Regions from separate parts of the Sodalis sp. RH19 genome, predicted to be linked through region 4. Evidence: predicted binding sites of a transcription regulator. Region 4 holds the regulator's gene; each other region holds the start of a gene.

Evidence for each region. The regulator CRP, encoded in region 4, controls carbon source genes, mostly activating them, when cyclic AMP is high. The targets are predictions, from matches to a motif close to ATGTGANNNNNNTCACAT.
Region 1: the regulator CRP is predicted to act here: its motif matches at 1,988-2,005, upstream of gntK (gluconokinase).
Region 2: the regulator CRP is predicted to act here: its motif matches at 1,245-1,262, upstream of ACL2XF_RS21290 (PTS mannitol transporter subunit IICBA).
Region 3: the regulator CRP is predicted to act here: its motif matches at 1,623-1,640, upstream of psiE (phosphate-starvation-inducible protein PsiE).

What each region holds. Positions count from the first base shown of each region.
Region 1 is NZ_CP178734.1:4,302,953-4,307,622, forward strand. It holds gene metH (methionine synthase) at 1-1,813, opposite strand, end outside; gene gntK (gluconokinase) at 2,107-2,643, shown strand; gene edd (phosphogluconate dehydratase) at 2,953-4,670, shown strand, end outside.
Region 2 is NZ_CP178734.1:4,727,070-4,731,739, forward strand. It holds gene ACL2XF_RS21285 (DUF3053 domain-containing protein) at 280-996, shown strand; gene ACL2XF_RS21290 (PTS mannitol transporter subunit IICBA) at 1,519-3,441, shown strand; gene ACL2XF_RS21295 (mannitol-1-phosphate 5-dehydrogenase) at 3,528-4,670, shown strand, end outside.
Region 3 is NZ_CP178734.1:5,599,491-5,604,160, reverse strand. It holds gene ACL2XF_RS25305 (hypothetical protein) at 157-1,005, shown strand; gene psiE (phosphate-starvation-inducible protein PsiE) at 1,166-1,564, opposite strand; gene ACL2XF_RS25295 (OsmC family protein) at 1,813-2,244, opposite strand; gene ACL2XF_RS25290 (methyl-accepting chemotaxis protein) at 2,814-4,640, shown strand; gene ACL2XF_RS25285 (SDR family oxidoreductase) at 4,656-4,670, opposite strand, start outside.
Region 4 is NZ_CP178734.1:5,123,777-5,128,446, reverse strand. It holds gene ACL2XF_RS22995 (phosphoribulokinase) at 1-59, shown strand, start outside; gene ACL2XF_RS22990 (OsmC family protein) at 692-1,114, opposite strand; gene ACL2XF_RS22985 (hypothetical protein) at 1,074-1,262, shown strand; gene crp (cAMP-activated global transcriptional regulator CRP) at 1,430-2,062, shown strand; gene ACL2XF_RS22975 (YccS/YhfK family putative transporter) at 2,116-4,188, shown strand; gene argD (bifunctional acetylornithine/succinyldiaminopimelate transaminase) at 4,205-4,670, opposite strand, start outside.

The sequences.
Region 1 (4,670 bases), 820 kb from region 4:
TGGCCAGCTGGCCGGCGTTGACGATCCCCATATCCAGGCCGTTCTTGATGGCGTAATAAAGGAACACCGCGTGTATGGCCTCGCGTACCGGCTCGTTGCCGCGAAACGAAAACGACACGTTGGATACCCCGCCGGAAATCAGCGCATGGGGCAGCTCGGCCTTGATATCGGCACAGGCGCCGATAAAGTCCTGGGCATAGTTATTGTGTTCTTCAATCCCTGTGGCGATGGCAAAAATATTGGGGTCGAAGATAATATCTTCCGGCGGGAAACCCACGGTTTCGGTCAGGATGCGGTAAGCGCGGCGGCAAATGTCTATCTTGCGCTGCCGGGTATCCGCCTGGCCCTCTTCATCAAACGCCATCACTACGACCGCGGCGCCGTAACGGCGCACCAAACGGGCATGGTGGATAAAGGCGGCCTCGCCTTCCTTCATCGAGATGGAATTAACGATGCCCTTACCCTGGATGCACTTCAGCCCTTGCTCGATGACGTCCCATTTCGACGAATCGATCATAATCGGCACCCGGGATATATCCGGTTCGCCGGCGATCAAATGCAGAAAACGCACCATGGCGGCGGCGGAATCCAGCATGCCTTCATCCATGTTGATATCAATGATCTGCGCGCCGCTTTCCACCTGCTGCAACGCCACCGCCAGCGCCTCATTATATTTTTCTTCTTTGATCAGGCGCTTGAAGCGCGCCGAACCGGTAACGTTGGTGCGCTCGCCCACGTTGACGAACAGCGTATCCTTGGCGATATTCAGCGGTTCCAGGCCCGCCAGACGGCAGGCTACGGGCCGTTCCGGCAGGACGCGCGGCGCTATGCCCTCGACGGCGCGCGCCATGGCGGCGATGTGCGCGGGCGTGGTGCCGCAGCAGCCGCCGACGATATTCAGGAAACCGGAAACGGCCCATTCCTTGATCTGCCCGGCCATTTCATCCGGGCCGAGATCGTATTCGCCAAAGGCGTTCGGCAATCCGGCGTTGGGATGGGCGCTGACATAACAATCGGCAATGCGCGACAGCTCGGCCACATACTGGCGCAGCTCATCGGGGCCTAAGGCGCAGTTCAGGCCAAAGGACAGGGGCTTGACGTGGCGCAGGGAATTATAGAAGGCCTCGGTGGTCTGGCCGGAAAGGGTGCGGCCCGAGGCATCGGTAATAGTGCCGGAAATCATCACCGGCAACTGCACGCCCATGGCCTCGAATTCGGTTTCGATGGCGAATATCGCGGCCTTGGCGTTAAGGGTATCGAAAATGGTTTCCACCATAATCAAGTCCACGCCGCCCGTCACCAGAGCGTGAACCGCCTCACGGTAAGCGCTCACTAACTGATCAAAACTGACGTTGCGGAACGCCGGATCGTTAACGTCCGGCGAAATGGAGGCGGTGCGGTTGGTGGGGCCGAGGACGCCGGCCACATAGCGGGGTTTCTCCGGCGTGCGCGCCGTCCATTCGTCCGCGCTGCGCCGGGCCAGCCGGGCGGCCTCGGTATTCAGCTCGCTGACCAGCGACTCCATATGGTAGTCGGCCATGGCGATGGCGGTAGAGTTAAAGGTGTTGGTCTCAAGGATATCGGCGCCCGCGGCCAGATAGTCGTGATGGATAGCGGCAATCACCTCGGGCTTGCTCAGCACCAGCAGATCGTTATTGCCTTTCAGATCGCTCGGCCAGTCGGCGAAACGCGCCCCCCGGTAGTCCTCTTCCTCAAGCCGGTAACTCTGGATCATGGTGCCCATGCCACCGTCCAGCACCATGATGCGCTGTGCTAATTGCCTGCGCAGTCCGTCCACTCGATTGTTCACCATTACCCCATCCACCGCTGAAAAAATCATCTTTTATGAAGCCAAAACAGGCAGAACATCCTAGCATAAATTACAGGCAATCGACGCCGAAGGCGCATGAGACTTTTTCAAATCCCACCGGTCCGGCCCGAAACGATGCTGTGCGATGTAAAAAGAATGTTTCAGATTACATTTTTAATTTGAAGCAGATCACAATTAGCGCGAAAAAACGACAAAGCATCTGGAAACCGCAGCAAAAATCGGGATAATGTTACCGGTAACATCACTACACTCTTTTCTGGCCACGGAGCCTTACGATGACAACAACAGCTAACCATATCTTCGTTTTAATGGGCGTTTCAGGCAGCGGCAAGTCCGTGGTGGCCAACGCCCTGGCCCGTGAGCTATCGGCCGCGTTCCTTGACGGCGACTTTTTGCATCCGCGCGCCAACATCAACAAGATGGCGGCGGGACAGGCGCTTAACGACGACGATCGCGCGCCCTGGCTGGCGGCAATCAATGATGCCGCGTTTGCGATGCAACGTACCAACGCCATTTCCATTATCGTCTGTTCGGCGCTGAAAAAACATTATCGCGATCGGCTGCGGGAAGGCAACGCCAACCTGTCCTTCCTGTATCTCAAGGGCGAATTCGATGTGATAGAAGCCCGGATGAAAGCGCGCAAAGGTCATTTCTTCAAGACCCAAATGCTGGTCACTCAATTCGATACCCTGGAAGAACCGGGCGCCGATGAAAAGGACGTCCTGGTGGTGGATATCAACCAGCCGGTGGACGGGGTCATCAACGATGCCCTGCGCTGCATCAAGGAACAGATCGCGCGCAACGGCGGCTGACCTCCCGCGCGCTTAAGCAGCGATCGGCACAGCAACTATGCTTGTTATGCCAGGGATAATCATTGTCATACCCGGCCGGTATTCTCAAGAGGGCGCATCCGGCTGTTTAAGCATTTTTAGCTGAAACGATTCAATTTCACAATATCGCTGTAATAGCCGGCAGGCCGCTTCGCTACCAATAGGTTGTCATTATAAAAAAAGCGATTCGGCGGTTTGTCCGGCGGCTGGGACACCAATTCCGTTGTTGAGCCAGGCTCCGCCGACGGCAAGAGCCAGGCTTGACCATTCAATCTTAAGTGTGAGGCAGATATGAATCCTACCGTAGCCCGGGTGACGCAACGCGTTATCGACCGTTCCTTACCCACCCGCACCGCTTATCTGGCGCGCATCGACGCCGCACGCGTCAAAACGGTTCACCGGTCGCAGCTGGCCTGCGGCAACCTGGCCCACGGCTTCGCCGCCTGCCAGCCCGATGATAAGCTGGCGCTGAAAAGCATGACCCGCAATGATATCGCCATTATCAATTCTTACAACGATATGCTGTCCGCCCACCAGCCTTACGAGCATTACCCGCAACGCCTGAAAGACGCCCTGCACAGCGTCGGCGCGGTAGGCCAGGTAGCCGCCGGGGTACCGGCGATGTGCGACGGCGTGACCCAGGGACAGGACGGCATGGAGCTGTCGCTGATGAGCCGGGAGATCATCGCCATGTCCGCCGCCATTGGTTTATCCCATAATATGTTCGACGGTGCCTTATACCTCGGGATTTGTGACAAGATCGTCCCCGGGCTGGTGATGGCGGCGCTGTCCTTTGGACATCTGCCGGCGGTATTCGTCCCCGCCGGACCGATGGCCAGCGGTTTGCCGAATAAAGAAAAAGTACGCGTACGCCAGCTCTACGCCGAGGGCAAGATAGACCGCGCGGCCATGCTGGATGCGGAAGCGGCGTCATATCACAGCGCCGGCACCTGTACCTTTTACGGCACCGCCAACTCCAACCAGATGGTCATGGAAATGATGGGCCTGCATTTACCCGGCTCATCATTTATCCAGCCCAATACCCCGCTGCGCGACGCCTTGACCGATGCCGCCGCCGTACAGGTTACGCGCCTGACGGAAAACAGCGGCAACTATCTGCCGATTGGCCGGCTGGTGGACGAGAAGGTGATCGTCAACGGCATTATCGCCCTGCTGACCACCGGCGGTTCCACCAACCACACCATGCATTTGGTCGCCATGGCCCGCGCCGCCGGCATTATCATTAACTGGGACGACTTCTCCGAATTGTCGGACGTCGTGCCGTTGCTGTCGCGCATTTACCCCAACGGACCGGCGGATATTAATCAATTCCACGATGCCGGCGGCGTCCAGCTTGTGATACGCGAATTGCTAAAAGGCGGCCTGCTGAATGAAGAGGTCAATACCGTCGCCGGTTTCGGTTTAAGCCGTTACACCATGGAACCCTGGCTGGATCAAGGAGTGCTGGCCTGGCGCGAAAGCACCGAAATCTCGCTCGATCCCAAGGTGATAGCCAGCATCGATAATCCGTTTGAACATCACGGCGGCACCAAGGTTCTGGACGGCAATCTGGGGCGCGCGGTGATGAAAACCTCAGCCGTGCCCGTGGCCAACCAGGTTATCGAGGGGCCGGCGATGGTGTTTGAAAGCCAGCATGACGTGGGTCCGGCCTTTGATGCCGGCGAATTGAACAAAGACTGCGTGATCGTGGTGCGCTACCAGGGACCGCGCGCCAACGGCATGCCGGAGCTGCATAAACTGATGCCGCCGCTGGGCGTGCTGCTGGATCGCGGCTTCAAGGTCGCCCTGGTCACCGACGGACGCTTATCCGGCGCGTCAGGCAAGGTGCCGGCGGCCATCCATGTCACGCCGGAGGCCTATAACGGCGGATTGCTGGCGAAAATCCAGACGGGCGATCGGGTGCGGGTGAACGGCGTAACCGGCGAGCTGTCGTTACTGGTGGACGCCGACGAACTGGCGCGCCGGATCGTGGCGCAGCCTGATTTAAG
Region 2 (4,670 bases), 400 kb from region 4:
ATAACGTTTGGGGCTTCAGTCTGACCGGCAACGGCTTTATTCCCGGCCTTGCCGTTGCGGTTGACGGACCGCTATGGCAATAGCGGATGTGCGTCCCTTACCCTTGATGCCGTGGATGGGTTCGATGCGCCGCGGGTTTTGTAAAAAAATGAGACCATCGGTAAGGCTTTGAGCATATTTATTCCTCGCAAAGTGGACTATCCTTACACTGCAAACAGGACGCGTTAATTGGGTAACCAGGGAAAGGGGTGAGCTATTTTACAGGAGTAGTTGGTCATGATGTTAAGGGACAGACTGGCGCAGTTGCGCTATGCGCTGATGATTCCAGTGCTATTGATGCTGGCGCTGCAGATTACCGCCTGCGGCGACAAGGAGCCGGAGCAGCGCAAGGCGTTTATGGCGTTTCTACAAACCACCGTGCTGCCGGGCGGCGAGCGCCTGCCGACGCTGACCGACGATCAGAAAAAACAGTTCGGCACCTATGTGGCCGACTACCAGATCCTGCTGACCTTTACCCAGCAATATACCCAGGCGGTCAATGCCAGCCTGCTGCCGGTGCTGGATCAGGTCAGCCAGATCCGCGTGCCGCAGGATTATCTTACCCACCGGGTGGATTTGCAGCAGTCCGCAGGGGCACTGAATCTGCTGGGGCCGCAGATAGAACGCCTGAAAAAACAGGCGGATGACTCCCGCGCCGCGCTAAAGCAACCCGACGACCTGAAGGCGGTATACGAGCAGGCCTATACTAAGCTGGTGATTCAGCCGGCACAGCAGGTGACGCCGGTGGTGACCAGCGCGGCGCAGCTTGCGGAAACCCTGATCCAGGTGGGCAATTTCCTGAATATGCAGGGCAGCCAGGTGACCTACAGCCCCACGTCGGTGGCCTTTCCCACCCGGCTGCAGGCGACGCAATATAACGAGCTGATGGCCGGCCTGCAAAGCCAGCACCAGCAGCTGATGCAGGCGCAGACCGCCGCAGGGACGGCCCTGCGTTAATGACGCGCCGCGTAGTCAAGGTGGCCCGCCGGGTCACCTTTTTGTAACATATCCGCGTCATGATGGCTGTCGTGCGTGCGAGAAAACGCAGGTATTACAGCGGTAATTTTCTTACAGCTTTAGCTACGCAATTCCGCCTTTTACCGTCTAAATCAGCCGCTATCGCCCTCTCTTCGCCGATGCCCGGCCGGGATGATAAATAATTTGTGATACAAATCACATTTATCAAACAAATACCCAGCAAGCAAGAGTGATCTCTATCACAATTTACGCGCCGTTAACCCCCTGAGGTTATAATTGTGGTTTTTTTTCATGCGAAATTTGTGATGAATATCACCGATATAGGGGATAAACAGGGGGTGACATGGTGATATTTATCACAGTTACGCCGCTGAGTACGCATTCGTCACGCAGCGTGGTAGAGTCCCGCTGCTTATAGAACTACCGACAGAGAATGCAACACTGTCGCAACAATTTTCACGCGCCCTTATTGTCCGGCGCGTATCAATAGGGGTGTTTTTTATGTCTTCTTCGGATATCAAGGTCAGAGTACAAAATTTTGGCCGTTTCCTGAGCAATATGGTGATGCCGAATATCGGCGCCTTTATTGCCTGGGGGATCATCACCGCGCTGTTCATCCCCACCGGGTGGACGCCCAACGCGACGCTGGCTAAATTAGTCGGCCCGATGATCACCTACCTGCTGCCGTTGCTGATCGGTTATACCGGCGGACGGCTGGCCGGCGGCGAACGCGGCGGCGTGGTGGGCGCCATTACCACCATGGGCGTGATTGCCGGGGCGGATATGCCGATGTTCCTCGGCGCCATGCTGGCCGGTCCGTTGGGCGGCTGGGCGATTAAACGTTTTGACCGTATGGTGGACGGCAAGATCAAAAGCGGCTTCGAGATGTTGGTCAACAACTTCTCCGCCGGCATCATCGGCATGATCCTGGCGATTATCGCCTTCCTGGCCATCGGGCCGCTGGTTGAAATCCTGTCCCATATCCTGGCGGCGGGCGTGAACCTGATGGTACGCCACGATTTATTGCCGCTGGCCTCGATCTTTGTCGAACCGGCAAAAATCCTGTTCCTGAATAACGCCATCAACCACGGCATCTTCTCGCCGTTGGGCATCCAGCAGGCTACCGCCACCGGCAAATCAATTTTCTTCCTGATTGAAGCCAACCCGGGTCCGGGCATGGGCGTGCTGATTGCCTACATGATTTTCGGTCGCGGCAACGCCAAACAGTCCGCCGGCGGCGCGGCCATCATCCATTTCCTGGGTGGTATCCACGAAATCTATTTCCCTTACGTGCTGATGAACCCGCGTCTGCTGATAGCGGTAATCCTCGGCGGCATGACCGGCGTGTTTACCCTGAGCGTGCTGCACGGCGGCCTGGTTTCCCCCGCGTCGCCGGGTTCCATCCTGGCGGTGCTGGCCATGACGCCTAAAGGCGCCTATTTTGCCAATATTACCGCGGTAATCGCGGCGTTTGCCGTGTCCTTCGTTATCGCCTCGATCCTGCTGAAAAGCATGAAGGCCAAGGAAGGGGACGACCTTGAAGACGCCACCCGTCGTATAAAAGATATGAAAGCGCAGTCCAAAGGCATGGCCGCGCCGGTTACCGCCGGCGCCACCAGCGACCTGGCTTCGGTACGTAAAATCATCGTGGCCTGCGATGCCGGCATGGGCTCCAGCGCCATGGGCGCCGGGGTACTGCGTAAAAAAGTCAAGGAAGCCGGGCTGACCAATATCAGCGTGACCAATACGGCCATCAACAGCCTGCCTGAGGATGTTGACCTGGTGATCACCCACCGCGACCTGACCGAGCGGGCCATGCGCCACGCCCCGCAGGCGCAGCATATCTCGCTGACCAACTTCCTGGACAGCGGGCTGTATACCGATCTGGTGGCGCGTCTGGTTGCGGTGCAAAAGACCGAAACCAATCAGAATAAAGTCATCACCACCCTGGACGACAGCTTCGAAGACAGCGAGCAGAACCTGTTCCGCCTGACCGCGGCCAATATCTTCCTCGGACGTCAGGCCGACAATAAGGAACAGGCAATCCGTTTTGCCGGTGAGCAACTGGTCAACGGCGGTTACGTGCTGCCGGAGTATGTGGAAGCGATGCTGGATCGTGAAAAGCTGACCTCCACCTACCTGGGCGAGTCCATTGCGGTTCCCCATGGCACCATCGAGGCCAAGGATAAGGTGCTGCGCACCGGCGTGGTATTCTGCCAGTATCCGGCGGGCGTGCGTTTCGGTGATGAGGAAGACGATATTGCCCGTCTGGTGATTGGTATCGCCGCGCGCAATAACGAGCACATCCAGGTCATTACCAGCCTGACTAACGCGCTGGACGACGATGCGGTTATCCAACGCCTGATCAACACCACCGACGTAGATGAAGTGCTTGAGCTGCTCAAAGGCGGCAAAACGGCCTAACCACAGCGCGGGCGATGGAAACGGTTGTATTTGAGAGGGGGCCTGCGTTGGCCCCTTTTTAACTAAGAGAATCCAAGGTTAAATCTATGAAAGCATTACATTTCGGAGCAGGTAATATCGGACGCGGCTTTATCGGTAAATTATTGGCCGATGCCGGGGTGGACGTGGTGTTTGCCGACGTTAACCAAACGGTGCTTGACGCCTTGAACGCCAGGCATGAATACGAGGTCCATGTCGTGGGCGAGCAGTCCCATGTGGAAAGGGTCCGGGGCGTCAGCGCCGTTAACAGCACCGGCGCGGAAGTGGTGGCATTGATAGCCGACGTTGATTTGGTAACCACCGCCGTAGGGCCGCAGATCCTGGAACGCATCGCCGGTACCGTCGCCAAAGGGTTGATCGCGCGCCATGACGCGGGCAATACCCGGCCGCTGAATATTATCGCCTGTGAAAATATGGTGCGCGGCACCAGCCAGTTGAAACAGCATGTCTTAAAGGCACTGCCCGAGCAGTATCACGCCTGGGTGGCGCAGCACGTCGGTTTCGTCGATTCCGCGGTGGATCGCATCGTACCCCCGGCCGAAGCCGGAACCCAGGATCCGCTGGCGGTGACGGTGGAAACCTTTAGCGAGTGGATTGTGGATAAAACCCAGTTCATCGGCGAGCCGCCGGCTATCGCCGGCATGGAGCTGACTGATAATCTGATGGCGTTTGTCGAACGTAAGCTGTTTACGCTTAACACCGGCCATGCCATCACCGCCTATCTGGGCCAGCATGCCGGGCATAAGACCATCCGCGACGCGATCCTCGACCCCGACATCCGCCAGGTGGTGAAAGGCGCCATGGAAGAAAGCGGCGCGGTGCTGATTAACCGTTACGGTTTTGAAGCCGCGAAACACGCCGCCTATATCAATAAGATCCTGCAGCGCTTTGAGAATCCCTATTTACATGACGACGTAGAGCGCGTCGGCCGCCAGCCGCTGCGTAAGCTCAGCGCCGGCGACCGGTTGATCAAACCGCTGCGCGGCACCATGGAATACGGCCTGCGCCACGACAACCTGCTTAAGGGCATCGCCGCCGCCATGCATTATCATAGCGAGCAGGATCCCCAGGCGCAGGAATGGGCGGCATTGCTGGAAAAATCAGGCCCCGGAGCGGCTCTGGCGCAGGTCTCCGGTCTTGAGGAAGACGGCGAGGTGGTAGCGCAGGTGGTGGATCTTTATAACGCCATG
Region 3 (4,670 bases), 480 kb from region 4:
CCTAATCAACACGCCTGGCAAGTCCTCCGGGGCAATCTCCTACAAAATTTCAAAGAATAGCGTTCAATCTCTGTACTGATTAAGCGCTTTATCAAAGACACCGGTGATTTATTATACCCACACTCTTTTTATCAGGTGAAACTCAACGGCGGGCGCATGAACAATATCAATTCAACATCCTCTTCCTCCGATACCGCCATAAATGATGTCGCCGCCGCTCGGCAAGCCGGGCCGTTCAATCCGGCATTCGGCTTAAGCGTAACCAATGTCCCGCGGCCCTTTACCGCAATGCGCAGCCCCATACTCCGCCACCAGGAAGGCCCCCCGGCAAAAATCCATAAACCAAACTTCGCCGATGGTGATAATACCCCCGGCAAGGGAAACCCAGGTTTCGCCTGTCGTTCATATGAATGTTTAAAACAAGAACTGCATAAAAAATATTATGATATAAGCGTTTTGCTGCCGCATGAAAAACACCTTTATCTGCCGATTTTGCTCGACGGCGATAGCGGGACGATAGAACTGCTCAAAAATACCACCCTTATCGATGATAGTGATAACCCTGCTTTAAACTTTCACGCGGCATCCGGCAGGCTGTCCATCACCACTGTCACAGATAAAGATGATAATGAATTTAACGATATCCCGTTAAAACTGATGGACCAAATAAATATGCATTACCCTATATTAGGTAATAATTTCTATGCATCTTATTATTGTGAGCCAAATAAAAAGAAAAAAATGTATAAACTGATATTCCCTAAGAAAAATTTTACGGGGGAAAATTTTTATCTGACGTTGGAATGCGCAAATACGGTATTTAATGCCGCATCGATCAATAAAAAATTTTATATTTCATTGGTTATAATGCATTTAAGTAACTATCTAAAGCACGCCGGCTTGCCTGAGCTTAATCATGATGTTATTGACAAATTATTGCAGGGATATCCGTCATTGGCCAATAGCGGCAAGGGGATTTTGCAATGCTTAGCGGCCTATTACTGAAGGCTCCTTGCCCTACCCTCGCCCACCAATGCGCCATGGCGCGTTTTTATCATGTAAAAGCAGGCCGGATGATGTCCGGCGCCGGCACGTTTTCATCCAGGCGACGATCGCCAGGCTTGGGGGAAGCGCTAATCATGGGCAGTCCGCATCACTGACGGGGCTATTCGCGCTTAAGCCGGTTACTGTTGACCAGCCACAGCGTTACCACCAGGATTAATATGGCGGCCGAATAATACAGCGTATCCTGCGGATCTTTATGATCGACGATAATCAGGCGGATAATCGCCGTGATGCCGATATAGACAAAGTAGCGCAGCGGAAAGTGATACCCGGACTGGAAATACTTCACAATCAGGGCGATAAACTCAAAATACAGAAAATAAATGACGATGCCTTCAATCATTTGGTAGTAAGACGCCAGTTCGCCGTTTACCAGCAATACCCTGGCCAGAAGAACGGTTTCCTTACCCATAAAAACGATCAGGATCGCCGCCAGGAACAGCAGGCCGATATTCAGGATCATTTGCAGCACGGTCGCTATACGCATACCGGTAATCATACCCATACCTCGTCGTGATAGTTTCCTTACGGAAAGACCGGTAAGCATAGCATGATTTTTGTGATGAATATCACATTAAACCAGCGCATCCGGGTACTTGCCTTCAGGCGAGTAAAGGAAGAGCAAGGGGTTTGGCGGCGCGGCGAAACGCGGTATGCGGCGTAGGGAGGGGAAACCCACTGCGTGGTAAAGCGGTGGCGCAAGCCCCGCCCTGATAGACGGGGTGCGGATCAGGTCGTGCTGCCAATTCAGTTTTTTAACTGGTAGGTTAGCGTAATCTCAGCCTTAAGCACCTTGGACACCGGGCAGTTTTCTTTTGCCTGCTGGATAATGGCGTCAAATTCCTGTTTATCGATCCCGGGCACTACCACGCTGCTGTCCAGGGCGATTTTAGTGATGCCGTAGCCGCCGCCCACCTTATCAAGGGAAACATCGGCTTTGGTATCAATGCTCTGCGCAGTGTATCCCTTCTCGCCCAGCATCAAGGATAGCGCCATGGAAAAGCAGGCCGAGTGGGCGGCGCCGATAAGCTCTTCGGGATTGGTGCCGGGTTTGCCTTCAAAGCGGGTATTGAAGCCATAGGGCTGCTGGCTTAAGGCGCCGCTTTCCGTGGAGATGGTGCCCTTACCCTGCTTGATATCGCCTTCCCAATGTGCCTGTCCGTATTTATGAATAGTCATCTGCATCCTCCTGTTTGTTACCCATAGGCTTTTAGTATAGCTACTCTTGCCGGAGGTGGGGAAATCCCAGGCCAATGCGGCCGGGTAAGCGACGTGACAGCAACCCGGTTTATTTTTTTCGCTCTTTTGTTAAAGCGGCTATTCTATTTCCGCCATGCGGCTGGCGGAAAATATATGCCCTGTTATTTTATTAACAAATAGCAGTAATTATTTCCCAACGTTCATTTGCATTCGGTAAGCCGAGGCATTACCCGTCACGATTGAGCCATAATCATCCATTGGACGGTTGCACTATTTTTTTCAGGCATCCGCATATCAGCGCGGGCAAAAGACAAAAATTGGGCTTAACGCCATCACGCAAAGCACAGGGTGGCATGAGCGAATCCCCATAATTCCCACAACAACCGCCCTACCGCCGCCGCACCACTCTGCATCGATATTTTTACTGTCCATTCTCTCATTCCGCGGAAAATAACCTAAAGAAGCGGAAAAATTTGCCGATAGCTAGGCAGGACATTTATCTCAGGTATTACACAGTTTGATTTGTGACATTTATATGGGAAACAGAAATGACAAGTTTAATAAGTAAAATAAATAGCATTAAAGTGTCACATAAACTTTTTTTAGGCTTCGGCATTGTCTTATTACTGGTCGTTATTGCATCAGGCCTTAGTGTTCAACGCTTCAAGGAAATTCGCGATATTTATGAAAAGACCAATCTGGTTTATAATATAAATATTGATGTTTTCCAGGTTAAAGTCAACCGCGTTAAATACCTTTACTCGTCCGACGACGCGGTGCGTAAAGTCATGGCCGGCTTTATCGATGACGCCGCCGCGCTCACCCACCAAGCCCAGGCGCTGTCATGGGATAAAGAATCGATGGCAAGCCTGGATAGCATTGCCCGCTATCTGGGAGATTTTAATAAATCTCTGGAAAACATGAGTGTTTTTTCCAAAAAGATGGTTGCCATCCGCGCCCAGCTGGACGATCTCCATAACCAGGACGCCATCGGCCCCTTTAAAACCGCCTTGCTAAACCAGACGTTTGGCACCGATAGGGATAATCAACTCAATGATTTTGTATTGGCCTATATTTTAATTAAAGACAATTCCTTTAATTTGCAATTAAAAGGCACCGATGAGGCATTAGCCTTGCTGCAAAAGAATTATGCGGATGCAGCGAAAAAATATAACGATTTGGCGGTCAGCCTCGCACCAGAAAACAAGCCGACCCTTGATGCTTTTTGGAGCTACTTTGGCAAATATAAGGATATAAGCCAGAACTACTATGCCGATTATAAGGATTTAAATGCGGCGGAAAACGGCGTAAAACTTGCCGGCGATAAGAGCAGCGCCGCGGTCAAAGTCATTATTAATATCGTGAAAGAAAAAAATGACGCGCTGGCGTACGGCTCTTCAAGCATTACCATTATCATCGGCCTGATTGCGGTGGTCTTCGGTATTCTCGTCTCCTGGTATATCACCCGGCAGATTACCCGGCCGGTGCTGAAAAATCTCGCGGTTGCCGAGCGCATTGCCGACGGCGATCTCACCGCGTCGATAACGCCTGAAAGTCATGATGAACTGGGCCAGCTTACCGCCGCCATGGCGCGCATGAACGCCAAACTGCGCACCATCATTTCCGATGTGCGCGACAGCGTCGGCACCGTGGCCTCGTCGGCGGCCAAAATCGCCACGGGCAATACCGACCTGTCTTCCCGCACCGAGCAACAGGCCGCCGCCGTGGTCGAGACCGCCGCCAGCATGGAAGAGCTTACCTCAACGGTGAAAAACAACGCCGACAACGCCAGACATGCCAGCCAGATCGCCGGCGAAGCCACCCACAATGCCCATCAAGGCGGCGAAGTGATGAAAAATGTCGTCAGGACCATGGACGACATCTCCCTGAGTTCGAAAAAAATCACGGATATTACCGCCGTCATCAACAGCATCGCTTTCCAGACCAATATCCTGGCGCTTAACGCGGCGGTGGAAGCGGCGCGCGCCGGCGAGCAGGGCCGTGGGTTCGCGGTGGTGGCCAGCGAAGTACGCAATTTGTCGCAACGCAGTTCGCAGGCGGCGAAAGAGATCGCCACCTTAATAGGCGAGTCCGTCTCGCGCATTGACGTGGGCACCAAACTGGTGGCCCAGGCCGGCGATACCATGGAGCAAATCGTCGCCTCGGTTTCGCGCGTCAACGACATCATGGGCGAGATTTCCTCGGCCTCGGAAGAGCAAAGCCACGGCATCGAACAAATCGCCCGGGCGATCAGCGAGCTGGATACCACGACCCAGCAGAACGCCGCGCTGGTCACCGAGTCCTCCCTTGCCGCCAACACGCTCGAAGATCAGTCGGCGGTGCTGGAGGAACTGGTTGCCAGCTTCCGTTTATAGCGGCCGCCTTGCGGGTTAACCCTGCGCGGT
Region 4 (4,670 bases):
TGGAGCTGATAATGGGGCCGCTGGTACAGCAGTTGCTGGAAGGAAAGGAAATTAAGTAAACTCGAGGCCTCGGGCGGGAACACCACGCCCGATTCGGCCCCATCGGCATGCTTTCCCTTGAACACGCCAGGATTCGCTGCGGTGTTGGCGGGCCTAGCATACCGTGGGGCGCTCGGTCGGGCGGGAACACCACGCCCGATTCGACCCCATCGGCATGCTCTCCCTTGAACACGCCAGGATTCGCTGCGGTGTTGGCGGGCCTAGCATACCGTGGGGCGCTCGGTCGGGCGGGAACACCACGCCCGATTCGACCCCATCGGCATGCTTTCCCTTGAACACGCCAGGATTCGCTGCGGTGTTGGCGGGCCTAGCATACCGTGGGGCACTCGGTCGGGCGGGAACACCACGCCCGATTCGACCCCATCGGCATGCTCTCCCTTGAACACGCCGGGTTTGAGCGCGGTGTTGGCGGGCATACCGTGCCATGGGGCGCTCGGTCGGGCAGAGAAACCATGCCCGATTCGACCCCATTGGCGCGCTCTCCCTTGAACACGCCGGGTTTGAGCGCGGTGTTGGCGGGCATACCGTGCCATGGGGCGCTCGGTCGGGCAGAGAAACCATGCCCGATTCGACCCCATTGGCGCGCTCTCCCTTGAACACGCCGGGTTTGAGTGCGGTGTTGGCGGGCCGGTTAGGCGGCGGGGGCGTGGCGTTCGTCGCGCACTTCAAAGCTGTGGGTCATATTGACCGACGCGCCGAGCATCAGTGAGACCGAGCAGTATTTTTCCGCCGATAGCGTCACCGCCCGCTCCACCGCCTTGTCGGTCAGCCCGGCGCCGGTGACGATAAAATGCAGGTTGATATGGGTAAACAGGCGCGGCGCCTCGTCGCGGCGCTCGGATGTGAGTTTGACCTCGCAGTCCCGGACGTCCTGCCGCGCTTTGTGTAAAATCGATACCACATCAATGGCGCTGCAGCCGCCGACCGACATCAATACCATTTCCATTGGGCTGGGCGCTTTTTCGCCCGCGTTCCCATCCATCAAAACCTGGTGGCCCGAGGCGGATTCGCCCATGAAAGACAACCCTTCTACCCATTTGACCCGTGCCTGCATTATGATACTCCTGATGAAAAGCTTTCCAGCAGACTACATTTTTGTTGGAAAACTGGCAATGTTACTGAACATACTTCATGCTGAAGCAAGACAACAGAAGACACTGCTTCAAACCTATGCTAAAAACAAGGCTGGATCGGCCTCATGATAATGAAAGGGCAAGAGATCGATCGGAACATCACATTACCAGACCCTAATAAGTTCCCTTACGTCGCTCCGTTTAAACGCGGAGTCAGAGTGAATAATACAAGCGCCGTAACAGGGAATACGATGTCCCGAACCTGGGATAGCGATGACAAAAGAGGATAACAGCGAATGGTTCTCGGCAAACCGCAAACAGACCCGACTCTCGAATGGTTCCTGTCTCATTGCCATATTCATAAGTATCCATCGAAGAGTACACTTATACATCAGGGTGAAAAGGCTGAAACGCTTTACTACATCGTTAAGGGCGCCGTGGCGGTGCTGATTAAGGATGAAGAAGGCAAAGAGATGATTCTCTCCTATCTTAACCAGGGAGATTTCATCGGTGAGCTCGGCCTATTCGAGGAAGGTCAGGAACGCAGTGCCTGGGTACGGGCGAAAACCGCCTGTGAAGTCGCCGAGATTTCGTATAAAAAATTCCGGCAGCTGATTCAGGTGAATCCGGATATCCTGATGCGCCTGTCGGCGCAAATGGCCAGTCGTTTACAGGTAACGTCGGAAAAAGTCGGCAACCTGGCATTCCTGGACGTTACCGGACGCATAGCGCAAACCCTGTTGAACCTGGCGAAACAACCCGACGCCATGACCCACCCCGACGGCATGCAGATAAAAATCACCCGTCAGGAAATCGGCCAGATTGTCGGCTGTTCCCGCGAGACGGTAGGACGTATTCTTAAAATGCTCGAAGATCAAAATCTTATATCCGCGCACGGTAAAACCATTGTTGTTTACGGCACGCGCTGATAGCCCCGTTATACAGGCGTGGTGCTTCGTACCACGCTTTTTTTGCTGACAGTATGTGGCGCCGGTTAATCTACCACCCTGAAGTAAACTATGCCCTGCGGCAAACCATCGTGCTATGCCTGCCGGTGGCCGCCGGCCTGTTATTCGGCAGCTTGCAAAACGGCCTGCTGTTTTCGTTGGTCCCTGCCTGCTGCAATATCGCCGGCCTCGATACCCTGCATAAACGGTTTTTCAAGCGCCTGGCCGTCGGCGGTGCGCTGTTCGCGCTGAGCAGCGTGCTGATCCAGGTGCTGTTGGCCGTGCCGGTGCCGTTGCCCTTGGTGATGCTCGGCCTGGCGCTGCTGTTCGGCGTTACCGGTGAAATCAGCCCGCTGCACGGCCGTTTATTGCCCGCCGCGCTTATCGCCGCCATCTTTACCCTGGGCCTGGCCGGCAATGTGCCGCCCGTCGTGCCGCCGCTGCTGTATATTGCCGGCACCGCCTGGTACGGACTGTTCAACGCCCTGTGGTTCCGGTTGTGGAAGGAGCAGCCGATGCGGGAATCTCTTAGCCTGCTGTATCGGGAGCTGGCGGATTATATCGAGGCGAAATATACCCTGCTGACACAGCATACCGATCCGGAAACCGCCCTGCCGCCGCTGTTTGCCCGCCAGCAGGCGGTGATTGATCTGATTGCCCAGGTATACCAGCAGCTTTATATGCTGTCGGCCAATGATCAGCTGCAGTACAAACGCCTGCTGCGTTCTTTCCAGGTGGCGCTGGATTTGCAGGAGCATATCGCCGTCAGCCTGCACCAGCCGGACGAAGTACAAAAACTGGTGGCGCAAAGCCACGCCGAGGCGGTTATCCGCTATAACGCCCGGTTGATTGCCGCGCGGTTGCGGGTACTGGCGGATGATATTCTCTATCACCGGCAGCCGGGGCGTTTTAACATGGCCACCGCGCTGTCGGCCCTGGAAAAAATTGCCGACCGGCATCCGGATAATCCGGTCGGACAGTTTTGTTATTACCATTTCAGCCGTATCGCCCGGCTGCTGCGTACCCAGCGCCCGCTTTACCGCCGCGACCTGATGGCCGACAACCAGCAGCGGCTGTCGTTTTGGCATGCGCTGGTCAGCTACTGTTCCTTTAAATCCATGGCGCTGCGCAGCGCGGCAAGGCTTGGGATTATGCTGGCCATCGGCAGCAGCCTGGGGCTGGTATTGGATCTCCCCAAACCCTACTGGATTTTAATGACGGTGATGTTTGTCAGCCAGAACGGCTATAACGCCACCCGGGTGCGGATCCAGCATCGGGCCCTGGGCACGTTGGCGGGGTTGGTGATTGCCGCCGGCACGCTGCAATTCAGGCTGAGCGACGGCACGGTATTGCTGTGCATGTTGTTCCTGACGCTGGCGTCTTACCTGGTGTTGCGCAAAAATTACGGCCTGGCGATGATCGGCATGACGGTGACCGCGGTGTATACGTTGCAGCTACTGTCGCTGAACGGCGCGCATTTCCTGGTGCCCAGGCTGGTGGATACGCTGATCGGCTGTATGCTGGCGTTCGGCGGCATGCTGTGGTTATGGCCGCAGTGGCAAAGCGGTATGCTGCGCAAAAACGCCCATCTGGCGCTGGAGCGGGACCAGGACGCGCTGCGACTGCTGCTGCAACCCGCCCCCGAGCCGGCGGCGCTGGCCTACGCGCGCATGAAGGTCAACCAGGCGCACAACGCGCTGTTTACGTCGCTTAGCCAGGCGATGCGGGAGCCGGCGTTTAATTCGCGCTATCTGACCGATATGCGTTTATGGGTGACCCATAGCCAGTTCATCGTCGAGCACATCAATGCCATGACCATCCTGGCGCGGGATCACTACATGCTGACGCCGACGCTGGCGCAAAAGTACCTGGCCTCTTGCGAGGTGGCGCTGCAGCGCTGCCAGCAACGGCTGGAATATGACGGCCCAAGCTCAGACAGCCCGGTGATGGATGCCGCCGGCGAAACGCCGGAGCTGCCCGGCACCCTGATGGAACGCCATCTGCGGCGTATTCTGTTCCATCTGGGCGTGATGCATACGATTTCATCGGTAGCCTGGCGCCAGCGGCCGCAGCACGGCAACTGGCTGGCGCGCCGGTTAAGCCATTAGTCTCCCGCCGCGCGCCTTAGGGTTTGGCGGCGATAACCTGCGCCACCGCCTGTTCAAACCGGGCCATGCCCTGTTCGATATCGGCGAACTCCACCACCAGCGACGGCGCGAAACGGATGACGTCCGGACCGGCGTTGAGGATCATCAGGCCCTGCGCGGCGCTGGCGTGCAGGAACTCGCGCGCCCGGCCATGGAACTGCGGCCGCAGTTCGGCGCCCAGCAGCAGGCCCATGCCGCGCACATCCGAAAATACCTGATATTTGTCGTCAATCGCCTGGAGCGCGCTGACGAAACGATCGTGCCTTTCGTTAATGCCCGCCAGGACTTCCGGCTGGTTAATCACATCCAGCGCCGCCTCGGATACCGCGCAGGCCAGGGGATTGCCGCCATAGGTGGTGCCGTGGGTGCCCACTTTCATCACCGAGGCGATCTCTTCCGTAGTCAGCATGGCGCTGATGGGGAAACCGCCGCCCAGCGCCTTG